One region of the Saccharococcus sp. Marseille-Q5394 genome, then DNA from elsewhere that is predicted to be linked to it. Evidence: a T-box and tRNA genes for the amino acid it is inferred to sense, from the RefSeq annotation. Region 1 holds a T-box; the other holds one or more tRNA genes.
What was found. A T-box is a leader RNA that pairs with one kind of tRNA and senses whether it is charged. The one in region 1 lies ahead of trpS (tryptophan--tRNA ligase), so its partner is inferred to be a tRNA-Trp.
Positions count from the first base shown of each region.

Region 2: it encodes a tRNA-Trp, which carries the amino acid that the T-box ahead of trpS (tryptophan--tRNA ligase) is inferred to sense. The anticodon was not compared.

Region 1 covers NZ_CAMPPQ010000001.1:1,229,668-1,243,709, forward strand. The annotation lists gene pepF (oligoendopeptidase F) at 1-1,065, opposite strand, end outside; gene OC538_RS06190 (competence protein CoiA) at 1,117-2,271, opposite strand; gene mecA (adaptor protein MecA) at 2,521-3,177, opposite strand; gene spxA (transcriptional regulator SpxA) at 3,533-3,931, opposite strand; gene OC538_RS06205 (putative glycoside hydrolase) at 4,330-5,526, opposite strand; T-box leader at 5,743-5,975, shown strand; gene trpS (tryptophan--tRNA ligase) at 6,244-7,230, shown strand; gene OC538_RS06215 (hypothetical protein) at 7,187-7,435, opposite strand; gene fabF (beta-ketoacyl-ACP synthase II) at 7,497-8,732, opposite strand; gene OC538_RS06225 (beta-ketoacyl-ACP synthase III) at 8,830-9,762, opposite strand; gene OC538_RS06230 (DUF2929 family protein) at 9,948-10,130, shown strand; gene OC538_RS06235 (ATP-dependent Clp protease ATP-binding subunit) at 10,440-12,587, opposite strand; gene OC538_RS06240 (metal-sulfur cluster assembly factor) at 12,765-13,073, opposite strand; gene OC538_RS06245 (prolyl oligopeptidase family serine peptidase) at 13,124-13,885, opposite strand.
Region 2 covers NZ_CAMPPQ010000002.1:1,057,680-1,066,751, reverse strand. The annotation lists gene OC538_RS15985 (carbon-nitrogen hydrolase family protein) at 1-768, opposite strand, end outside; gene OC538_RS15980 (disulfide oxidoreductase) at 900-1,325, shown strand; gene OC538_RS15975 (thioredoxin family protein) at 1,327-1,803, shown strand; gene OC538_RS15970 (RluA family pseudouridine synthase) at 1,800-2,657, shown strand; gene OC538_RS15965 (aldo/keto reductase) at 2,704-3,534, opposite strand; gene trmL (tRNA (uridine(34)/cytosine(34)/5-carboxymethylaminomethyluridine(34)-2'-O)-methyltransferase TrmL) at 3,855-4,328, opposite strand; gene queG (tRNA epoxyqueuosine(34) reductase QueG) at 4,342-5,469, opposite strand; gene OC538_RS15950 (B3/4 domain-containing protein) at 5,526-6,239, shown strand; tRNA gene OC538_RS15945 (tRNA-Leu) at 6,387-6,467, opposite strand; tRNA gene OC538_RS15940 (tRNA-Cys) at 6,502-6,575, opposite strand; tRNA gene OC538_RS15935 (tRNA-Gly) at 6,586-6,660, opposite strand; tRNA gene OC538_RS15930 (tRNA-Gln) at 6,664-6,735, opposite strand; tRNA gene OC538_RS15925 (tRNA-His) at 6,745-6,820, opposite strand; tRNA gene OC538_RS15920 (tRNA-His) at 6,861-6,936, opposite strand; tRNA gene OC538_RS15915 (tRNA-Trp) at 6,961-7,034, opposite strand; tRNA gene OC538_RS15910 (tRNA-Tyr) at 7,041-7,125, opposite strand; tRNA gene OC538_RS15905 (tRNA-Thr) at 7,138-7,210, opposite strand; tRNA gene OC538_RS15900 (tRNA-Phe) at 7,224-7,299, opposite strand; tRNA gene OC538_RS15895 (tRNA-Asp) at 7,309-7,384, opposite strand; tRNA gene OC538_RS15890 (tRNA-Met) at 7,388-7,462, opposite strand; tRNA gene OC538_RS15885 (tRNA-Val) at 7,599-7,674, opposite strand; tRNA gene OC538_RS15880 (tRNA-Glu) at 7,832-7,906, opposite strand; tRNA gene OC538_RS15875 (tRNA-Ser) at 7,925-8,015, opposite strand; tRNA gene OC538_RS15870 (tRNA-Asn) at 8,019-8,093, opposite strand; rRNA gene rrf (5S ribosomal RNA) at 8,147-8,262, opposite strand; rRNA gene OC538_RS15860 (23S ribosomal RNA) at 8,411-9,072, opposite strand, start outside.

The DNA.
Region 1 (14,042 bases):
ATCCACCCAACGGTTTTCAAGTCCTTCCTTGACGATTGAAGTATATTCTTCGCCTAGCGGATGGAAGCTCTCGAGCATCGTTGCCGTTGCTTCCTCATACGGAATCTTCATTTCCACGTCTTTTACCATCGGTGCAAACATGTCCCACATATGGAGTTCATTCAGGCCAAGGACTTTTTTGCGCAACGCGACGTAGCGATGATGCAATCCGAGATTTTTATTGATTGTATTAACGAGGTTATCATACACCTGCTCCGGAATGTGATTGTTCGACAAAGCCGCTTCCCGCGCAGATGTGTACTTTCGAATGCGTGCATTGACGTTATTCCGTTTAACATTTCCGCTCAACGTGGAAGCGAAAGTGTTTTTAAACTCGCCATATTTGCCGTACATCGCTTTGAATGCGTCTTCACGTACGCGTGCATCCTTGCTTTCAAGGAAACGGATATACCGCCCATGTGACAATTCAGCCTCTTCTCCATCTTCATCTTTCACCATCGGGAACGTCAAATCGGCATTATTCAACATGCTGAATGTTTCCGACGAGCTGCCCGTCACTTCACCCATCTGCGCTAGGATTGCTTCCTGTTCAGCAGGAAGGATATGCGCGCGATAAGCGTTCATTTCTTCGAACTCATGCTTATACAGTTTCAAGTTTTCGTTGTTTTCTACGAGACTGTTCAATTCCTCTTCAGGGATGGATAGCAACTCAGGCGTGAGGTATGAAAGCGCTGTCGAAATTTTGACGTACAATGTTTTTGCACGGCTCTCCATTGCTTGATAGAAACTGTTCGTCGTATCCTGATCGCCTTTCAAATGGGCATACGTATACAGTTTCCCCATTCTCTGATAGATTGTATCCCGATAGGAAAGCGCCTCGAATAATGCTTCTGCGCCTTGATTCAACGTCCCTTTAAATGTTTCCGCTTTTCCTGAGAGCTCTTCAATTTCCTTGAACTCCTGCTCCCACGCTTCGTCGGTCGGGAAAATATCCTCTAGACGCCACGTTTCTTCCACTTTCACTTGATCGCGCGTCAATACTTTGTTTTTCGTTTCAGTCGTCATTCAAAATCCTCCCCATCATCTTTCTTCGTATAACGAATCATTTTCATTCTCTCAATTTCGTTCCTCATTTGCAAGGAATCTTTCTGAAATAATCCGCAAGACCACATTTTCAATCAAATCTGTTTTTTGAGTTATCGAGTCAATGCCATAACAGCTTATGAAATCGATGTAATACTTGCATGCCATCGTTTTCCCTTTATAATCCCCGCTAAAACTTCGGACGAAGCGTTCAATCGAATAAGGCGCTACATCCGAATGTGGTATTTCATTCCGTTTCAGGAAGTGCACAAGCCGGAACTGCCATTCAACGTCCGGTTCACGAAATGCGGAATTCCTCTGAACGGGCACACCGATCCATGGCGGCAGTTGTGTCGGAAGCATTTTCATTTCATAGCAGCTTCTTAAGAATGGGTCTTTAATGCCCTTTCTATTCAATACTATCCGGTTCTGCAACTCTTTCTGGCGAAGCGTTTCATATAGATTACCATATTGACTTACCTCATTCTCGGTGGGTGCTTTCGGGCGCGCGAAAGGGAAAACTTGAAATGGTAAAGGAAGGATTCGGTGCAAACCGATATACCGTTGTCCGGCTACATGCAGCAGACTGCTGAAATAGTGGAAAGTCTGATTGTGGGGATTAAATGTGAGGAGAACGTGATTATCAGGGAATGTGCGTTCTATGAACCACTCTTGGAACTTTGAGAATTGAAATAAGCCAACACCTTCAGGAAGGGTTGTGAATTTTGCCGGGGTATGCAAAATCCAGATAGGGTCCATGCCGGCTTTACGATATCCTTCCGTCCGTTCTTCCAGTAGAGAGATGGGGATGGTGCTGCATTGAAACTCGATCGGGTAGCTCTTTTTGCCAGTTTTGACGAGCAGATCAGGTCGCTGTGAAACCCTGTTTAGTGTTGGTTCCAATTCGACTTCCCGTTGGTCATTTACTAGAAATTGATACAATAGCCGCTTGCCGTTCAAGTGTTGCTGGGACTCCCCTTCGGAAAACGATGCGCTGCAAGCTGTGTCTCTCTTATGCGCAAAATGTGGGATGACGATGTCGCCGACTTTCAACTGGACTTGGCCTTTGCACTGCGGGCAATAAAAACTGCGGGTCTGCCGCCACCTTCGCAGTTCATGCCGTTCCAGTTCGGCGGATAATATAATCATTTTTCCTTCATCTGAACAAGCTGTTAAAATAGCCCTCACTCCTTTCAATTGTATTGTAAGGAATAGGACTAGTTATTTCAAATATTATGAATCTAACGGTTTTCGAGTACTTTGCGCGGTTTATGCGTGATTATTGGGGTTTATGCGTGAATAAATTCATTTATGAGGTTTTCTGGCGAGTTATGCGTTTTTAGAGGGGTTTATGCGTGAGTTTTCGATTTTATGCGTGATTGATTGATAATAAAAAAACTGTTCCCCATTTTCTATCGGGGAACAGTGTGTATGTTATTAGTTGCCGAAGTATTTTTTCACAGTTGCCAATACGTCAGATTCCATAATGACTTTGCCGTATTCTTCTAGACGGTGGATCGTCACTTGGGATAAAGAGCCATATTCTGAAATGAGGCTGCAGAAATCGGATTTATCGTCATCATCCATTTTCGATTCATCATAAATCACGTATAGATAGAATTTATTTTCAAATGAATAGAGAGATGATTCAACTGCGTATGGGGGAATGATGTTTGACAGTGGAATGAGGTTTTCGAACTCTTCAAAGACGAACATATCGGACGTCCATACAACAGGCTCATCATTCAATTCATTCATAAGTTGTTCGGAATCGGCAAACAAGCTGGGATCTGGTTCGAAGGTCTTTCGGGAATCATCCATGCTTAACTGGGCATCTGATTCGTCATTGTCCGAAAGTTGCGCCCGCGTCACGGTTACTTCAATTCCGTTATTCATCGCATGGACTTGAATCCATAATGGACCTTCCACTTCGAATTCGGTCTCATCGTTGATTTCGTCCATCATCTCCCAGAAGAGCTCTTCACTTTTGTCACGATTGTACCAAACCTCTTCCCGTGTAAAACCCCGTTCCTCAATGTCGATATACGATAAGTAAAACTTTACTGTATTATCATTGATTCGCTCTATTTCCATCCCTTTTCTCTCCCTTCCTTACAAACAGGCTTGTGCCCATTTCTTTATTTTCGCAATAAACCTGCAATGCTTATACTTATCATATGACCATCCCGGAGGTTTTGAAAGGGTTATCCTCAGGTGGACGGATAATAATCAATTACGCCTCGTCGTAATTGCGTACAGATTTCAAATTAGTATCTCCTTTAAAATCTGTCACATCCGCTGTGAGGCAGAACATAACTCAGTTGGTTTTTGCTGAATTATGTTACTAGCATTGTAGAGAACATTTGCATGATTAGCAAGGGAAAATTAAAAAGCTGATAGGATTGGCGTAATGCCTGTCAACTCCCTATCAGCTTTACTATGTCTACTATTAGTTTACCATGCGCCGCGCTTCAAGAAGCTGATAGGCCCTTACTTTCCGAGGTAGGAAGCGTCTGATTTCATCTTCATTATACCCTACCTGAAGCCTTTTTTCATCTAGGATGATCGGTCTTCTTAATAGGCCCGGATGTTCTTGAATCAATTCATATAAACGTTGCAGTGGAAGGCTTTCCACATCTACATTCAGTTTTTGGAAGATTTTGGAGCGAGTCGAGATGATTTCATCTGTTCCATCTTCTGTCATACGTAAAATCTGTTTGATTTCATCGATATTCAACGGTTCAGAGAAAATATTACGTTCAGAATATGGAATTTCATGCTCTTCTAACCATGCCTTCGCTTTTCTACATGATGTGCAACTTGGTGAGGTAAATAATGTAACTCCCATTCGCTGACACTTCCTTTCAGTCGGCTAACTATCTTATATTTAGAAAAATTAAATTAGAATTATTTTAAAGTAATAAGCTTAACTCCTATTATACACATATTCATTCTCAATGAATACACTTTTTCACAAAAAAGTGGAACAGATGGTTTACTTGTCACAATTCCGCAATATTATAGGGTTTACAGCTCCTTCAACTATGTACTTTAACACTTCTTTACTGTTATACCCGATGGAAGAAAAGTTTAAACATCAATGATTGAAATAATTCTTTTCTCATTTAGATTTCCTCGAATGAAAAATATCATTCCACAACTAGTAGTACGACATAGAAGCCTGAAAAGTTCCAATATACATCAAAAAAACTCCGGAAACCTTTACCTCAGGCTCCCGGAATAAGATTAAGGCGTGTAGTCTACGCCCTCTGTATATTTATTCTTCGCATTCCATAAAAGGAACTCATCAATGCCATTTTCTTTCAATGCTTTGATTTGCGCTTCGACCTCTTCTTTCCCATAGCGAAGATAATTCCCACTCCCTAGCCAAGGTGCACTGAAATCCTGCAGCCAAGGACGGGAAACCGGTGGATTATCAAGCGCACCCAGCTTGGCATTCTCCACCTTCGCATATTCCGCTACAAGACGATAAGGTTCAAGGTCGGGCTTCGCAATGCCGAAATAAGATGTCCAATGGCTTGGATAAATCATCGAGGAAATGACATCTACATTCTCGGAAATCTTCGAGAAGTTCTGCCCGATGCCAGGCGCTTCGGGCAACGTTGCCGCATAGCCGAATATATCGACCGAAACGTCCACGTCATAAGGTTTCAACTGCTCTCGTGCATATGCCACGAAATCCGTTACCGCCTCAACCCTGCGCTGAACAGGGTCTAGTTCAGACTCTTTATAGTCATCCATCGAGTATTTCAACGTTTCATGCCGTTTTTCGAATCCTTCCGGAAAACGGACATAATCGAACTGGATTTCCTTGAAACCCATCTTCGCCGCTTCAATTGCGATGTCGACGTTATGATCCCATACTTCCTTCATGAACGGATTGACGAAGGATTCGCCCCTGCCGTTTTTCCACACTTTATCACCATCCATGAATGACAGTTCGGGGCGCTGCTCTGCGAGAACGCTATCTTTGAACACGACAATTCTTGCGATTGGATAGACCTTCCGCTCCTCAAGCGTCTCTAGCATCTTCCGCGGATCTTTTATGTATGGTTTCCCAATGCCCATGTTGAATAACGGCGAATCCTCTTGCGGCTTATATGTTAAATAACCGAAGTCTTCTTTAATGTCGATGACCATCGCATTCAAGTCCGTAGAATCAATCAACTTCAGTAATCTCTCGAACGCAGAGCCCCCTGCCGAATGCCCCGTCACGTAAACACCCCGCACTGCGTCAGGATAGTCAAATACGAGTCCCGAATCATGTGTGTATAATTTTGAACTGGCAACAATCCCCTCGTCTATTTCTTCAAAACCATATGTACGTTCAGCAAATTTTATAGCGGTCTTTGTCTCACCCGCTTGAACCGACAGTGGCATAGCCAATGCACTCGCAAGCATTAACGAGCTGACCCATTTCATTTTTTTCATCTGACACATCCTCTCTCTTTCACTCATTCTATCAAAGCAAAAAAAATATGAATAGGTAAAGTCATCTATTCCCTTGATTTCCTGTCGAAAAACCTGTTTTTTTGTCGAATCATCCTTTAGTAGCTAGGAATCGCATATAGTAAAGAACCGATTAGATTTTTTATTTGCTTTATTCTTCAAGTCGTATTATACTTTTGACAACTATTACGAAAAGCGAAGACGGAAAGAGTATTCTTGTCGCGGCATTGAAGAGAGCCTGTGGTTGGTGCGAACAGGCATGGCGGACGAGAGGAATTGGGTTCCCGAGCTTGACTGGCGAAAAAGATGTTCATTCATTATCCAGTAGCCAATCACGTCTCCCCGCGTTAAGGGTTTTGAGTGGCCTGCTTGCAGGCTGATTCGGGTGGTACCACGGTTGATTCACATCAGTCGTCCCTTTTTTAGGGATGGCTGATGTTTTTTTATTCTTTTTTTTTATTATTGATTTTAGGTACTTCTGTTTATTGAAGCGAAAGGCGGCGACTCCTGCGAACGCCGTCACGAAGAACGGCGTTTGCGAGCAAAAGCCAAGCGTTGCGAGCAGGAAGGGGCTGCCTTAATTTCTGCAAAGAACGCAGAAATACGGCAAATCGAACCCTTCGCTGTTCGATTGGAAAGCGTCCGCCTGAAGCGAAGATTAACAGTATTTATTCAGAGGAGGAATTTTACATGAAAACAATTTTTTCGGGCGTTCAGCCCACAGGGACAGTAACATTAGGGAACTACATCGGGGCATTTAAGCAATTTACGGAGCTGCAACACGAATACGACTGCCGATTCTGCATCGTCGACCAGCACGCAATCACCGTACAGCAAGACCCGGATGAACTTGCGAAGACGATTCGTTCACTCGCTGCCATCTATATCGCCAGCGGCATTGATCCAGAGAAGTCGCTCCTGTTCATTCAATCGGAAGTGCCAGCGCATGCCCAGGCTGGATGGATGATGCAATGCATCTCCTATATCGGCGAGCTAGAGAGGATGACTCAGTTCAAAGATAAATCTGACGGGAAAGAAGGAGTATCTGCCGGCCTTCTCACGTACCCGCCTTTGATGGCTGCGGATATTCTCATCTACAATACCGACATCGTTCCAGTCGGAGACGATCAAAAACAGCATGTCGAATTGACAAGGGATCTCGCCGAACGCTTCAATAGACGTTATGGTGAAGTGCTTACCATCCCGGAAGTGCGCATACCGAAAAATGGCGCGCGCATCAAATCATTGCAAGACCCATTGAAGAAAATGAGCAAGTCGGATCCGAATAAAAAAGGAACGATTTCGCTATTGGATACACCGAAGGAAATCGAAAAGAAAATCAAAAGTGCGGTGACGGATTCGGATGGTATCGTGAAATTCGACGTAGAAAACAAGCCGGGTGTTTCAAACCTATTGACAATTGAATCGGCATTAAGCGGCATCTCGATTGCCGACCTTGAATCGAAATACGAAGGGCTTGGCTATGGCGCATTCAAAACGGGTGTTGCCGAGGCTGTCATCGGACATCTTACACCTATCCAGGAACGCTATGAGGAGCTTCTCAATTCCTCTGAGCTTGATGTCCATCTTGATCGCGGAGCCGATAAAGCGAATGCGATTGCGTCCGCCACACTTAAAAAAATGGAGTATGCGATGGGGCTCGGAAGAAGACGGTAATCGCAAGAAGTATGACTGCCATTACAAAAAGCGTGAAGTCAGCCGTTTGGATAATGAACAGCAGGATCTGCTTCCAGCTATAGCCGAGCGATAGATAATTGAAATAGAAGATCATATGTGTAGTCGTAATGACTATGAGTCCGTAACTGATGAGGAAGAAGAAGATACGTGTCATATATACATCGCCCTTTTGCTTTTCTTCCATTGTATGAATGAAAGCTCCCCATTTAGAAGAATCCTAAATGGGGAGCTTTTCATCTATTCGTTCATATTTTCTTGAATACGAGTGAAGCGTTATGTCCTCCGAAGCCGAGGGAATTGCTCATCGCATACTGGATGTCCGCTTTCCTAGCTTGGTTTACGACATAGTCGAGGTCGCATTCAGGGTCTTCATTCACGTAATTCATTGTAGGTGGAAGAATCCCTTCCTGCAATGCCTTCACCGTGAAGATTGCTTCCAATCCTCCGGCAGCGCCGAGCAGGTGTCCCGTCATCGATTTCGTCGAACTCATAGCTAGCTTATACGCATGTTCGCCGAAGACCGTTTTCGCTGCAAGCGTTTCGAACAGGTCGTTATACGGCGTGCTAGTTCCGTGTGCATTGATGTAATCGATTTTGTCCGGGCTGATTTCCGCTTCATCGATTGCTTGACGCATTGCGCGTGCTCCGCCTTCACCTTCAGGAGCTGGAGCAGTAATATGATGGGCATCTCCTGTTGAACCGTACCCGACGATTTCCGCATATATTTTCGCTCCGCGTTTCACTGCATGCTCGTATTCCTCTAGAATGAGGATGCCCGCGCCTTCACCGATGACAAAGCCATCCCTTTCCTTATCAAATGGACGGGAAGCTGTTGCCGGATCAGGATTCAATGACAATGCTGTATTTGCACAGAAACCGGCTACGGCCATCGTCGTGATCGGAGCTTCTGCACCACCCGTGATCATGACGTCCGCATCTCCGCGTTTAATGACTTCGAATGCGTCACCGATTGAATTTGTTCCGGATGCACAAGCAGTCACTGTGCATGAGTTGATGCCTTTCGCGCCCAGATGGATTGACACTTGGCCTGAAGCCATGTCAGGAATCATCATTGGAACGAAGAACGGGCTGACCCGTCGGTATCCTTTTTCTTGGAACGTCTTGAATTGCTGCTCATGTGTTTCCATGCCACCAATGCCTGAACCGATCCAAACACCCGTACGTAATCCAGTCTCTTCATCCAATTCAAGATTCGCGTCTTTCATTGCCATGATGGATGCTGCGAGCGCATAGTGCGTAAAGCGGTCCATCTTCCGCGCATCTTTCCGCGGGATATATTCTTCGATGTCGAAATCTTTCACTTCCGCAGCGACTTTCACCGGAAATTGATCACTGTCCAGTCTTGTGAGTGGGCCGATCCCGGACTTTCCGTTCAATACCGCTTCCCATGATTCTTCTGCGGAATTTCCTACTGGAGAAACTGCTCCAACCCCTGTAATGACTACACGACGTCTTTCCATTATTGAAAACTCCCCTTCATTTTTACAAATTTAATTACTTATAACGCTTCGTTCAAAAGTGTATCTCTAATTTACTTTAGTATATAGTAATCCGAAGTTATTTTCCCCATTTAATGCAGAGCGCACCCCATGTTAGACCGCCGCCGAATCCGACAAGTACAATGATATCATCATCTTTCACGCGGCCGTCCTGCAGGTCGTCGTATAATGAAATCGGAATGGATGCCGCCGAAGTGTTTCCATATTTATGGACAGACTTGGACATTTTTTCGATCGGCAAGCCGAGCCGTTCGCGCGATGCCTCCATAATACGGATATTCGCTTGGTGTGGAATCAAATAATCGACATCCTCCGTCGTCAGACCCGCCTTTTCCGTAACACTTACGGCTGATTCGCCCATTTGACGAACTGCAAATTTGAACACTTCACGTCCGTTCATATGGAGGTACTTATCTTGGTATAGGTGTTTGCCTCCGGTACCATCGGCTCCTAATTCAAAGGATAGGATTCCCCGGCCTTCGCTCACTTTACCGACTACCGCTGCACCGGCACCGTCCCCGAAAAGGACTGCCGTGTTGCGGTCTTCCCAATCCGTGATTTTTGACAGCTTCTCTACCCCGACTACGAGTACATGTTCATACGTTCCTGCCTCAACGAAATGCTTAGCCGTAACGACTCCGTACATGAATCCTGCACATGCCGCTGACACATCCATCGCGGCTGCATTTTTCGCGCCTAATCGCTCTTGGATCATAGTCGCAACGGATGGGAAAGGACGATCCGGCGTCACCGTAGCAACGATGATCATTCCGATGTCTTCCGGGTGGAGGCCCGAATTTTCAATAGCACTTACCGCCGCTTCATACGCCATATCGGACGTATTGGTATTATCATCGGCGATGCGCCTTTCTTCAATGCCGGTGCGCGTACGGATCCATTCGTCCGTCGTATCGATGCGCTGTTCAAGATCATGGTTTGTTACAACTTGTGAAGGAACAAATTTCCCTATGCCGATCAATCCTGCATTCATCTTACATACCCCGTTCCTTATCATCTATTATTAGTACCTGGTATTAATTATAGAAGATTACAGACTGTTTTTCAATATGTCGACACGATTTCGCCAAAGAATATATCGACAAGGCATAATTTTGTTTATAGATGGGACGTGCTATGGTATGATTACGAGGAAATAGTTACGATGAGGTGAATTCGATGAAATACATCATGGCATTTGTTTGGTCTTTTCTACTTGTAACGATGGTTAACTATGTAGCAGGTTCAATCGCCGGTATGGCTTTCGACTTCAGAGCGGGACTTGTCGCTTCGATTGTCTTGGCAGTCATCATCCTTTGCATCACTGCAATCACTCCAGACGGAGAAGTCGCAGATTATTGACCATCCGTAAAGCCGTTCACTTCAGTGTGGATGGTTTTTTTATTTGCAGGAATGAAAACTAATGGCTTCTTAATGAGATTTAAGGAAGAATGAGAACTTCTCACCCGATAACGAGAACTCTTCGACGTTAAACGAGAACTTGCCACCCGGTAACGAGAACTCTTCCACGTTAAACGAGAACTTGCCCCCGGTAACGAGAACTCTTCAACGTTAAACGAGAACTTGCCACCCGATAACGAGAACTCTTCGAAATAATTAATTCAAAAAAAGCCCTGGACACCGATTCGATATCGGCATCCAGGGCTTATATCATTTCTTATCAATCTGCAACTTTCCATCTTCCATACGCAGTACCAACTTCTCATCATCTCTCAAGTCGCCTTTGATGATTTCCTTGGCGACAGCTGTTTCGACGTGGCGTTGGATGAAGCGTTTCAACGGTCGTGCGCCAAACTCTGCGTCCGTACCTTCTCGGACGATCCAGTCAACAACGTTGTCACTGTATTCCAACTCGACTTCCTGTTCATCCAGCCGTTTCACAAGGTTCTCAAGCATCTTCTTGGCAATCAAACGGAACGAGTCGCCTGATAATGAATGGAAGATGATAATGTCGTCCATCCGGTTCAGCAGCTCCGGTTTGAAATGGCCGCGCAGTTCCGCCATGACCAAATCCTCGGCGGCATGCTCATCAGAATCGAACTGGCCTTGCAGCAAGTATGCGGATCCGATATTGGACGTCATGATGACGACCGTGTTCGTGAAGTTTACGAGCCGTCCTTGGCTATCGGTTATGCGGCCGTCGTCCAAGATTTGAAGCAATATATTCGCGACATCAGGATGCGCCTTCTCGATTTCGTCCAGAAGAACGACTGAGTACGGATTGCGGCGCACCGCTTCCGTCAGCTGTCCACCCTCTTCATAGCCGACATACCCCGGAGGCGCCCCGACGAGCCGGGACACGCTGTGCTTCTCCATATATTCGGACATATCGATCCTGATGAAATGGTCTTCCGAATCGAATAGCGTTGCTGCGAGTGTTTTCGCAAGCTCCGTCTTCCCTACCCCGGTCGGACCGAGGAACAGGAATGATCCGATCGGCTTGTCTGGATCCTTGATGCCTGCACGGGCGCGCCAAACTGCTTCCGTGACGAGTTGAACAGCATCATCCTGACCGATGACCCTTTCTTCTAGCGTCTCACGGAGTCGGAGCAATTTCTCCCGCTCCCCTTCGACGAGCTTCGTAACCGGGATGCCCGTCCAGCGAGCGACGATCATCGCAATTTCATCCTCCGTCACTTCTTCGCGCAGCAATCGGCTCTCGGAGTTAGTGATGAGTGTCGCTTCCAATTCATGAAGCTGCTTTTCAAGCTCAGGAATCTTGCCATATTGGAGTTCAGCCGCTTTATTCAAATCAAAACGGTTTTGTGCATCCTCAAGTTCGCGGCGGTAGCGGTCAAGTTCCTCCCGCTTGTCCTGGATGCCGCGCAGCGCCTCTTTCTCTTTGTTCCACTGTTCCCGCATTCCAGCGGAAGAATCCTTCAGTTCCTGCAACTCAGCACGGAGCGCTTCGAGGCGCGTCTGGCTGATGGCGTCCGTCTCTTTCCGCAATGCCTGCTCCTCAATTTCAAGCTGCATGATGCGGCGTGTGACCGAGTCGAGTTCTTGAGGCATCGAGTCGATTTCCGTACGGATCATCGCGCTCGCTTCATCCATTAGATCGATCGCTTTGTCCGGCATGAATCGTTCTGTCAAATAGCGGTCAGATAATGTTGCGGCAGCAACCAATGCCCGGTCATGAATTCGGACTCCATGATGCAACTCAAAACGTTCCTTCAAACCGCGAAGGATCGAAATCGTATCTTCCACGGAAGGTTCGCGCACAAGCACTTGCTGAAAGCGGCGCTCCAACGCAGGGTCCTTTTCGATATACATTCGATATTCGTCAAGCGTTGTCGCCCCGATGCAATACAGCTCTCCACGCGCAAGCATAGGCTTCAACATATTGCCCGCATCCATCGCACCTTCCGTCTTCCCGGCTCCGACGATCGTATGGATTTCATCGATGAAAAGGATGATTTCTCCGTCACTTTCCTTCACTTGCTTCAATACGCCTTTCAATCGTTCCTCGAATTCCCCGCGGTATTTCGCTCCGGCGATAAGGGAGCTCATATCGAGTTCAAAAATCTGCTTATCCTTCAAACCTTCCGGCACGTCGCCTTTGACGATCCGTTGGGCAAGACCTTCGACAATTGCCGTTTTACCGACTCCGGGTTCTCCAATCAGTACTGGATTGTTTTTCGTTTTTCTCGATAAAATTCGAATGACATTCCGGATTTCCTCATCCCGTCCAATTACCGGGTCCATTTTGCCGTTCTTCACATCTTCAACGAGATTTCGGCCAAATTGTTCAAGTGGTGTACGTTGGTCTTCTTGTACGCCATCCATTCTCATATACATTCACCTCATTAATTTGACTTTGACTATCTTTGATTAATTAAATTATATGCTTTTTATTCCAACAAGTAAAGCATTCCGCATGCTTAATTTCCCCTGTACCGATGGGAATAAACACAAAACAAAAAAGGCTGCCTGACATAAGTCAAACAACCTTTTTCTTGTTCAAGTAACGTATTATTATCGTACGCCGAGCGCCATTTTCGCATAGCGCGACATCTTATCCCTCGACCATGGCGGGTTCCAAATAATATTGACGTCCGCGTCCTTCACTTCAGGCAATTCCATCAGTTCCTGTTTGATGTTGGAAACGATTTGCGGTCCCATCGGACAACCCATTGAAGTCAATGTCATTGTCACTTTGGCAGTGCCTTCTTCATCAAGCTCCGCATCATAAACAAGCCCCAAATTGACGATATCAATTCCGAGCTCGGGATCGATCACGTTTTCCAGAGCACCCATCAAGCTGCCCTTCATATCATCATTCATTGAAATTCCCCTTTCCGAATCTGTTCTCCCTCCATCATAGCAAGGATACCCTATTCATTCAAATAAGATGCGAACCAATCAGCGGCACGCAGCATGCCCATTCTAGAAACGGCGTGGCCAGCCGTCGGATCCGCCATGAACTCAAATTGCTCAGGAGCATCCACATAATCCTTCTTCGCTGCTTTATAGAAATTGAATGTCGGTTCAAACGGGACGGTCGTATCATTTTCTCCATGCCAAAAGTAAACGGGACGATTATTGAGCTTTTTCCTTTGTTTGGTCAAATCAAAAATGGCGAGTGTATTAAGCAAAGATTTCCGTTCTTCATCGGTAATCGGCAATTTGAAGCCGCGCCGTTCGAACTGTGACATCTGCGCCTTTGCAAGTTCGACATATCCTGGTGCACCCATCATGACTGTCGCGACATCGATCCACGGATAAGCAGTCAAGCAGCCGAGCGTCGTAATTCCGCCCATTGACGTCCCACCCATGCCGATTTTCGAGACGCCTCTCTCCTGCAACTCCTTATGAAGGACATCCATTTCCTCAATCGACGTCAGGACGATTTCCCAAAAACGCAGACTCAACTGGACTTCATCCAATCCTTCATCCCGCGTGCCATGTAAATGGGCATCGGGCAACAGGACGCGAAATCCATTCTTTGCAATATTATATGCGTAATGCAAATTATGCTCTTTGGCACTTGTGAAGCCGTGCAAAAAGATAACTGTTGGTATATTGCTATTTTCGTGTCGCTCATCCACAATATGTAATATTGGTATATTGCTCCAATTTTCTTCTTTTACAATCATGCAAACACCTTCTGTACTTTTTCTAAATCGTACCAAAGTTTTACTAGAAAAACAAAAAGGACGGTTTCCCTCCGGAATGTTTTGACTTGCTCCGATAGATAACGCTAAACTGGACAATATAAGGTGAAGCGATTGAGGAAATGGGTATACAACATAG
Region 2 (9,072 bases), on a different contig from region 1:
GACGTCCACGAAATATTCACATTGATTGGCCATTTCCTCGAATGACGATATTTTCCTCATTAAATATTGAACAACGCAAATACGGACAGGGTAGCTTGTCTTGTAATGCCGTTTAGTCGTTGCTTTATAATCCACGTTATTCCATTCCATTAACGTCGCATATTTTTTGGACGCTTTGTCATCAGGCATATAATTTGGATTGATCCGCATGAGGGTGAAATCATTCAATAGTTGGAAAGTGAGAACCGGGTCATAGATTTTATGGCGTGTCACCGCCTCCACATATTCCCTTGCAGACATTTCAGCTGCATACCGATGATAATTCGGTATCCTCCCCCCGATAATGATCGATTTCAGATTCAATCGTTGGACGAGCTCTTTCCTGGCTTCGTACAGCCGCTGTCCCACTTTCATCCTCCTGTATTCCGGATGGACCATCACTTCGATGCCGTATAGATTATAACCTTCGGGATTATGGTTCGTAATATAGCCCTTTGCGGAAATATCATCCCAAGAATGGCGGTCGTCGTATTCGTCAAAATTGATGATCAAGCTCGAACAGGAACCGATAATTTTCCCGTCCAGCTCAGCGACGAATTGCCCTTCCGGAAAGATGGACAGATGGCTTTTCAGATGCTCTTCCTCCCACGGGTCCATGCCCGGGAAACAGACCTCCTGCATTTTCAATATGTTTACGATGTCATCCTCTTTCATCTCTCGGATGATCATGCTCATTTCAAATGACGATAAATCAATTTCTTCACTCATCCATAGTTCACCCTTTCTACATAATATGTACCCATAATTGACTAGGAAAAGTCATGTAGTTCCGATTATTTTACATGAATACACCCACGCCGTATAATCAAAGAGGAATCTTAGAAACAGGAGTTGACATTATGCACAAACGGTTGGAAAATGGCCTTGTTTTCATTTTCACCATTTCCCTCATTGCAACACTCGGCTCTTTATACTTTTCTATTGTTCGGGGCTATGAACCTTGCACTCTATGTTGGTATCAACGCATCCTTATGTATCCGATCGTTTTGATGTCCGGTGTCGCTTTATACCAGAAAAACGCAAAAATCGCGTTGACGACAGCTGTTTTCGCAATTGTCGGAGGTTCCATTTCGCTCTACCATTATGGAATCCAGAAACTGAGTTTTTTACAAGACAGTGCACCGGCTTGCGGAAATGTTTCCTGTACTGGCCAGTATGTGAACTATCTAGGATTCATCACAATTCCGTTCATGGCTTTGACGGCATTCGTGCTGATCCTCATCACAAGCCTCTTCTTATTGAAATGGCAAAAGGAGTCTAACTAAATTGAAGAAATTACTGATTATCGGTGGTGTCATCATCGCCATCTTTGCTTTAATTGTCGTGTTGAATACTCAATCCAACAAAGAAAAGTTAAAGGACAATCCATATGGTTCGAAGAATCTTAAACAGGCGACGATCGATTTGATTGGCAACAAAAATTACAGCAATATCGTCCTCCCGGATGAACTTTATGAAAAAGTCTCTTCCGGAGAATCTGTCACTGCTTACTTCTTTTCTCCCGAATGTTCGTATTGCATGGAGATGACGCCGATCCTAATGCCGATTGCGAAAGAGAAAGGGATCCATGTGTATCAATATAATATGCTGGAATTCGAAAAAGAAGCCCAACCATACGGCATCACGTCTTGGCCGACGTTAATTCATTATGAAGATGGAAAAGAAGTTAACCGCTCCGTTGGTTTGCCGGTGAATCCCGAGGAAGATATCCGTGCTTTCTTCGATGAGTATGATAATAAATGATGGAAAAACTAAATACAGTTTTCCGTTATCAAATTAACCGAGATGGACTTACGGTCGAGGAACTGCTCCGGGATGATTGGAAAGCCGGTAAAAAGACCGTCCATCAAATGAGAATGGACAAGGCGGTCACGGATACAGCCGGACAGCCTTTCGAATGGCGTACGCCCCTGGAAGCTGGGACAGAACTTGTCTTTCATTTCAAGGACGCCGTATCATCATACAAGCCGGATGATCACGCGGATGTTTCCGTGCTTTTCGAGGACGAACATCTACTTGCAGCTCTGAAACCTGCCGATATCGCCACCCATCCAGATGAACATGATGAAGGCGGCACTTTTATGAATGCCATCATGGCATATGTTGAAAGAAGTGGCGGAGCGTATGCAGAGCATATCAATCGCCTCGATAAAGGTACGGCCGGAATTGTTCTTGTTGCGAAACATCCGATTGCAAAAGCGCTTTTTGATCGGATGATTGAGGAACGTGCTATTACACGCATCTATCACGCAGAAGTCGATGGACGTTTAAAACGGATGAGAGGGACGCTTCAATATCCGATTGGACGGGACCGCCATCATCCGACGAGACGCCGCGTCTCACCAGGCGGGCAGGATGCCATCACCCGCTACCGAGTCATTGAGCGGAACGATGAGTCGACAGTTGTTGAAGCTAGTCTCGAAACGGGCAGGACTCATCAAATCCGAGTTCATTTTTCACACATAGGACATCCCGTCAAAGGTGACACACTTTATGGCGGAAGCGAAACCGAAGATGGAAACTATCGTTTGGTTGCAAAGAAAGTTTCCTTCAAGCATCCATTTACAGAAGAGCAGACAACAATAGAAGTCATATAAAAAAACCCGCGGAGTCAAATTCCGCGGGTTTTTCATATGACTTTATTCACACTTCATCGAATTTCTCTGGATTTGTCCCAGTTCTCTCATCACGGTTCAAGGCATCGATTTTCATCATATCCTCAGGTGTCAACTCGAATTCCTTCACGTCGATATTTGACTTGATTCTAGCCGGAGTCACTGATTTAGGAATGACTACCAATCCATGTTGCAGATGCCACTTAATAATGACTTGTGCCGGCGTCTTGCCATATGTTAACCCGATCTGCTGCAACGTAGGCTCATCCATGAGTCCTCCTCTCGCCAGTGGCGACCAGGAAGTGACGACGATGCCATGTTCATTGCAAAATTCCCGCAATGGCTCCTGTGTAAGCCGCGGATGCAATTCAATCTGATTCACCATCGGCTTTACATTGGCAACGTTGAAAACCTTCTCCAGATGATGGATATGATGATTGGACACTCCTGTGGCCCTGATCAGCTTTTCTTCATAGAGCCGCTCGATTGCACGGTATGTATCCACGAATGTATCTGCTACTGGCCAATGGGTCAAATACAGATCCAAATAATCCATACCAAGTCTCTTCAAAGAAGCTTCAAACGCTTTCAATGTTGCGTCATACCCTTGATCAGTGTTCCATACTTTTGAAGTGATGAACAGCTGCTCCCTTTGAATGCCCGATTGCCGGATTGCCTCGCCTGTCTCTATCTCATTCTCGTAAATTGCAGCAGTATCGATAGCCCGATAGCCAACTTCCAATGCATATGAAATCGCCCTGATTGTCTCATCTGAATCAGTCATCTTGTAAACGCCGAGGCCAAGCTGAGGCATTTCCACGCCGTTCGATAGAGTCACCTTGTCGTCAAAATAATGCATTCCGTTCCCCTCCTATACAGTTTGTATACATTTATTGTACCCGTATTCCATAATTTTGACGAATAATGCCAGCCATTTGTTAATCAGAATGACACAATTTTTCAGTTCGGTCATTTCAATTTAATATTTATTAGGGTATACTATGTGAAGGACTAATGATTTTACAGGAGGTACATTTGATGAATCTTATCCTTATTCTAGCCGTTACCTTTGCATTCCTTTCGGCGATTTTCACAGGTGGATATGAAGACAAGCCTGGTAAAGTGAAAAAATAAGAACTACTAAAAACGGGACATGCCTTAATTGGCAGTCCCGTTTTTTTATGTTAAATCTAAAAATGATTGTTGCCTTAGGGCTTCGTATATCAGAATAGCGGCTGTGTTGGATAAGTTGAGCGATCTGATATGATCATTCATCGGGATGCGCAGGCAATTTTCGATGTTCTGTTCAATCACTTCGTCAGGCAAGCCGGTCGTCTCTTTCCCGAAAACGAAGAAAACATCCTTTGAAGGATCCGAATAATCAAAGTCCGAGTAGGTCCTCTCCCCGAACTTTGTAATGAAGAAAAACTGCGCTTCCGGATAAGCGCCAATAAACTCCTGTATATTTTCATGATACGTAATATCGACATATTGCCAATAATCCAGTCCTGCACGCTTGAGCATTTTATCATCAGTGGAAAATCCCAGCGGCTTTATTAAATGCAGTTTCGTTCCTGTCCCCGCGCATGTACGGGCGATATTCCCAGTATTCGCAGGAATCAATGGTTCAAATAATGCGACATGTATCGCCATTTCAGCACTTCCTTCAATTAGTCTCTAATACATTTTCCATCTCGAGACGCACGTCGGGATCCTCTTCCTTCTGTATCGCCAATTCAATTGCTGCGATACCGTCGCTCGTTCCAATTTGTCCGAGTGCCCATGCAGCAGTCCCGCGAATAAGCGGCCGTTGATCGTTTACAAGCAGATCTGTCAAAGTCGGCACGGCCGTCTCGTCTTTGAAGTGTGCAAGCGCAAGGATGGCATTCCGCTGTATCGGATTCTTGCCTCTCCAAGAACCTGACATATGCCCGTAAGTCTCCTTGAATTCTCGATTGGACAACCTGAGCATCGGCACAAGCAGCGGCTTTGCCAGTTCGGGCTCCGGCTGAAATGCAGGCTGATGAAGATTGTACATCCCTTTGTTTTTCGGACAAACAGTTTGGCATGTGTCGCAGCCATATACCCGGTTACCGATTTTCGCACGAAACTCCTCGGGAACTGGTTTTTTCGTCTGTGTCAAAAAGGCGATGCATCGTTGGGCATTAAGCTGCCCTCCTTGAATCAAAGCCCCTGTAGGACACGCATCCAAACAGAGTGTGCAATCCCCACATTGGTCTTCCATCGGAATATCGGGTTCAAACGGGATATTTGTAATCATTTCTCCGAGGTAGACATACGAACCGAATTCCGGTGTGATGACAGAACAGTTTTTACCGGACCAGCCGATTCCCGCCCGAACCGCGACAGCCCGGTCGACAAGCTCCCCGGTGTCCACCATCGAACGCATTTGAGCATTCGGTATCATGTCGGAAATAAACGTTTCGAGCAGTTGCAACTTTTCACGAAGGACATGATGATAATCCATTCCCCAAGATGCCCTTGCAAAGATGCCACGTCGCTCCCCCTTCTTCCCTCTTGGCGAATCTGTCATTTTGGATGGGTATGCGACTGCTATTGATATGATGCTTTCAGCACGATCAAGCAACATGACAGGCTCCGTACGTTTTTCGACATCACTTTCTTCGAAACCGGATTGAAAGCCCAATTCCTGTTGACGCCGCAAACGATTTTTTAATTCTAAAAAAGGGGCTGCGGTCGTAAAGCCGATTTTATCGATGCCGATCGTAGCTGCATATTCTTTTATTGACGACTGTAGCTGAGCGACATTCACAACGTTCCGCCTCCTTTATGATAGGATTGAAAATAAAAGATGATAAAGGTGATAAAATGAAAATAACTATAGATGAAAAACTTTTTCAACAGATGCCCGGATTGAAATTGGGCATTATCCATTATAACAAAATTACAGTGTCGGAATCTCCTCAAATGCTAAAAGGGAGACTCCAATTATTCCAGGAACAGCTTTACTTCGAATTGGACACCAAGCCTTTCAACGACTTTCCGGGCATCAAAGAATGGAGGGAAACGTGGAAAGCATTTGGAGCAGACCCTAATCGATACCGACCATCCGTGGAAGCCCTTTACCGAAGGATCAAAAAGCAGAATTACTTACATACCATCCATACTGCGGTTGACCTCAATACATTTTTCTCCCTCCAATATGAAATCCCGACTGGCATCTACGACTTGTCGAAAGTTGTTGGGGATGTCCAATTGACCCTTGGAGGGGAGGACGACGGTTATGATGGATTGAATGGCCGCTTCAACTCATTGAACCATATACTTCAATTAAAAGACGATTACAGCCCTTTCGGCAGCCCTTATGTAGACTCCATCAGAACAGCCGTCACCGATGAGACAACGGATGCCCTCCATATCTTATTCATCCGTCCTTCAATGGCCAAGGAAGAGGCTCTGCAACTGTCTACGGCATGTGGCAAGATGTTCACGTCCATCAGCGGCGGAGAAGCCTCTTGTTATCTGGTGGATAAAGAGAATCCTTCTATTCTAATGGACGGAACTGGTCCCTTCCAACTGTGATAACTTGTGTCCAAACAGCAATACATTCCCATTCCATAGAAAACGCTCCTTTCCGTGAAATCGGAAGGAGCGTTTTTAAGTTTGAACGAGAATCCCTAATTGGGAAAGAGAAAAGATGCAACCTGGGTTGCATCTTTTCAATGTGGATACCCGAGGCCGGACTTGAACCGGCACGCCTCGCGGCATCGCATTTTGAGTGCGACGTGTCTGCCATTCCACCACTCGGGCATAACAACAATTTACTTACAGCATACATGAAAGTTGGAGGCGGCAACCGGAATCGAACCGGTGGTAAGGGTGTTGCAGACCCGTGCCTTACCGCTTGGCTATGCCGCCGTAAGAAAGTTGGAGCGGAAGACGGGATTCGAACCCGCGACCCCGACCTTGGCAAGGTCGTATTCTACCACTGAACTACTTCCGCAAACTGGGGTAGCTGGATTCGAACCAACGAATGACGGAGTCAAAGTCCGTTGCCTTACCGCTTGGCTATACCCCAAAAAACAAATGGGGCGGACGAGGGGAATCGAACCCCCGAATGTCGGAACCACAATCCGATGCGTTAACCACTTCGCCACGACCGCCATGATAATTATATATTTTTCAATTGTATACTGCATAGAATGGGGCGGACGAGGGGAATCGAACCCCCGAGTGTCGGAACCACAATCCGATGCGTTAACCACTTCGCCACGACCGCCATGAAATTTAGCTTAAACAGAAATGGCAGGGGCAGTAGGAATCGAACCCACACCAAAGGTTTTGGAGACCTCTATTCTACCGTTAAACTATGCCCCTGTATAATGGTGGTGGGGGACGGATTCGAACCGCCGAACCCGGAGGGAGCGGATTTACAGTCCGCCGCGTTTAGCCACTTCGCTACCCCACCAAGAGAAGCATATGCCGGCGATAGGAGTCGAACCCACGACCTACTGATTACAAGTCAGTTGCTCTACCAACTGAGCTACACCGGCATAATATAAAAAATGGTGGCTCAGGACGGAATCGAACCGCCGACACAAGGATTTTCAGTCCTTTGCTCTACCGACTGAGCTACTGAGCCACATAAAAATGGCGGTCCCGACCGGGATCGAACCGGCGATCTCCTGCGTGACAGGCAGGCATGTTAACCGCTACACCACGGGACCATTTGGTTGCGGGGGCAGGATTTGAACCTGCGACCTTCGGGTTATGAGCCCGACGAGCTGCCACTGCTCCACCCCGCGATAATGATAATACTTACTATTTAATGTTTGCTACGCTTTTTGCATAAGGGACACCTTACGCTTCGCTGTCGGTGTTACTCGCATACGTTGCTATGCTCGTTGCTCCACCCCGCGATAATACTAATTATGAAATATATGGTGGAGGATGACGGGTTCGAACCGCCGACCCCCTGCTTGTAAGGCAGGTGCTCTCCCAGCTGAGCTAATCCTCCAGTTAAAATCGCGATAAGCTTCGCATTACTGCGTCAGCTTCATTCGTTCAGTCAGTCACGTACCGTTGTACGCTCCTTCCCTCTCTCAATCGCTTCCTTGTCCTGCTCGCTTCTCCCAATTTTAACGGGATCTGCGCTGAATCTAAGTTTTAAGAAATGGTGACCCCTACGGGATTCGAACCCGTGTTACCGCCGTGAAAGGGCGGTGTCTTAACCGCTTGACCAAGGGGCCATATGTGGATAATAAAACTGGCGGAGAGCAAGGGATTTGAACCCTTGATACGCGGTTAGCGTATACACGATTTCCAATCGTGCTCCTTCGGCCACTCGGACAGCTCTCCAATTGGCTCCGCAGGTAGGACTCGAACCTACGACCGATCGGTTAACAGCCGATTGCTCTACCACTGAGCTACTGCGGAATAGTACTGTAATAAGTATTTCATATCTTATTACGTTCATTTTAGAAATGACAGCCCAGCGACGTCTTACTCTCACAGGGGGAAGCCCCCTACTACCATCAGCGCTGAAGAGCTTAACTTCCGTGTTCGGTATGGGAACGGGTGTGACCTCTTCGCCATCATCACTGGACTATTTTTTTTCACAAGACAAGATTTATTATATCATATCTAGCGAATAAAGCAAGCGTTTTTTTCAAAATAAATAATTTTGTTCGCTCAAAACCGGATAAAACAGACATTGTTGCTGAACTTCAAGTTCAACCGTACTTTATAACTTTAAGGTTAAGTCCTCGATCGATTAGTATCCGTCAGCTGCACGTGTCGCCACGCTTCCACCCCGGACCTATCCACCTCATCTTCTTTGAGGGATCTTACTTACTTGCGTAATGGGAAATCTCATCTTGAGGGGGGCTTCATGCTTAGATGCTTTCAGCATTTATCCCGTCCATACATAGCTACCCAGCGATGCCTTTGGCAAGACAACTGGTACACCAGCGGTATGTCCATCCCGGTCCTCTCGTACTAAGGACAGCTCCTCTCAAATTTCCTGCGCCCGCGACGGATAGGGACCGAACTGTCTCACGACGTTCTGAACCCAGCTCGCGTACCGCTTTAATGGGCGAACAGCCCAACCCTTGGGACCGACTACAGCCCCAGGATGCGATGAGCCGACATCGAGGTGCCAAACCTCCCCGTCGATGTGGACTCTTGGGGGAGATAAGCCTGTTATCCCCGGGGTAGCTTTTATCCGTTGAGCGATGGCCCTTCCATGCGGAACCACCGGATCACTAAGCCCGTCTTTCGACCCTGCTCGACTTGTAGGTCTCGCAGTCAAGCTCCCTTATGCCTTTGCACTCTACGAATGATGTCCAACCATTCTGAGGGAACCTTTGGGCGCCTCCGTTACACTTTAGGAGGCGACCGCCCCAGTCAAACTGCC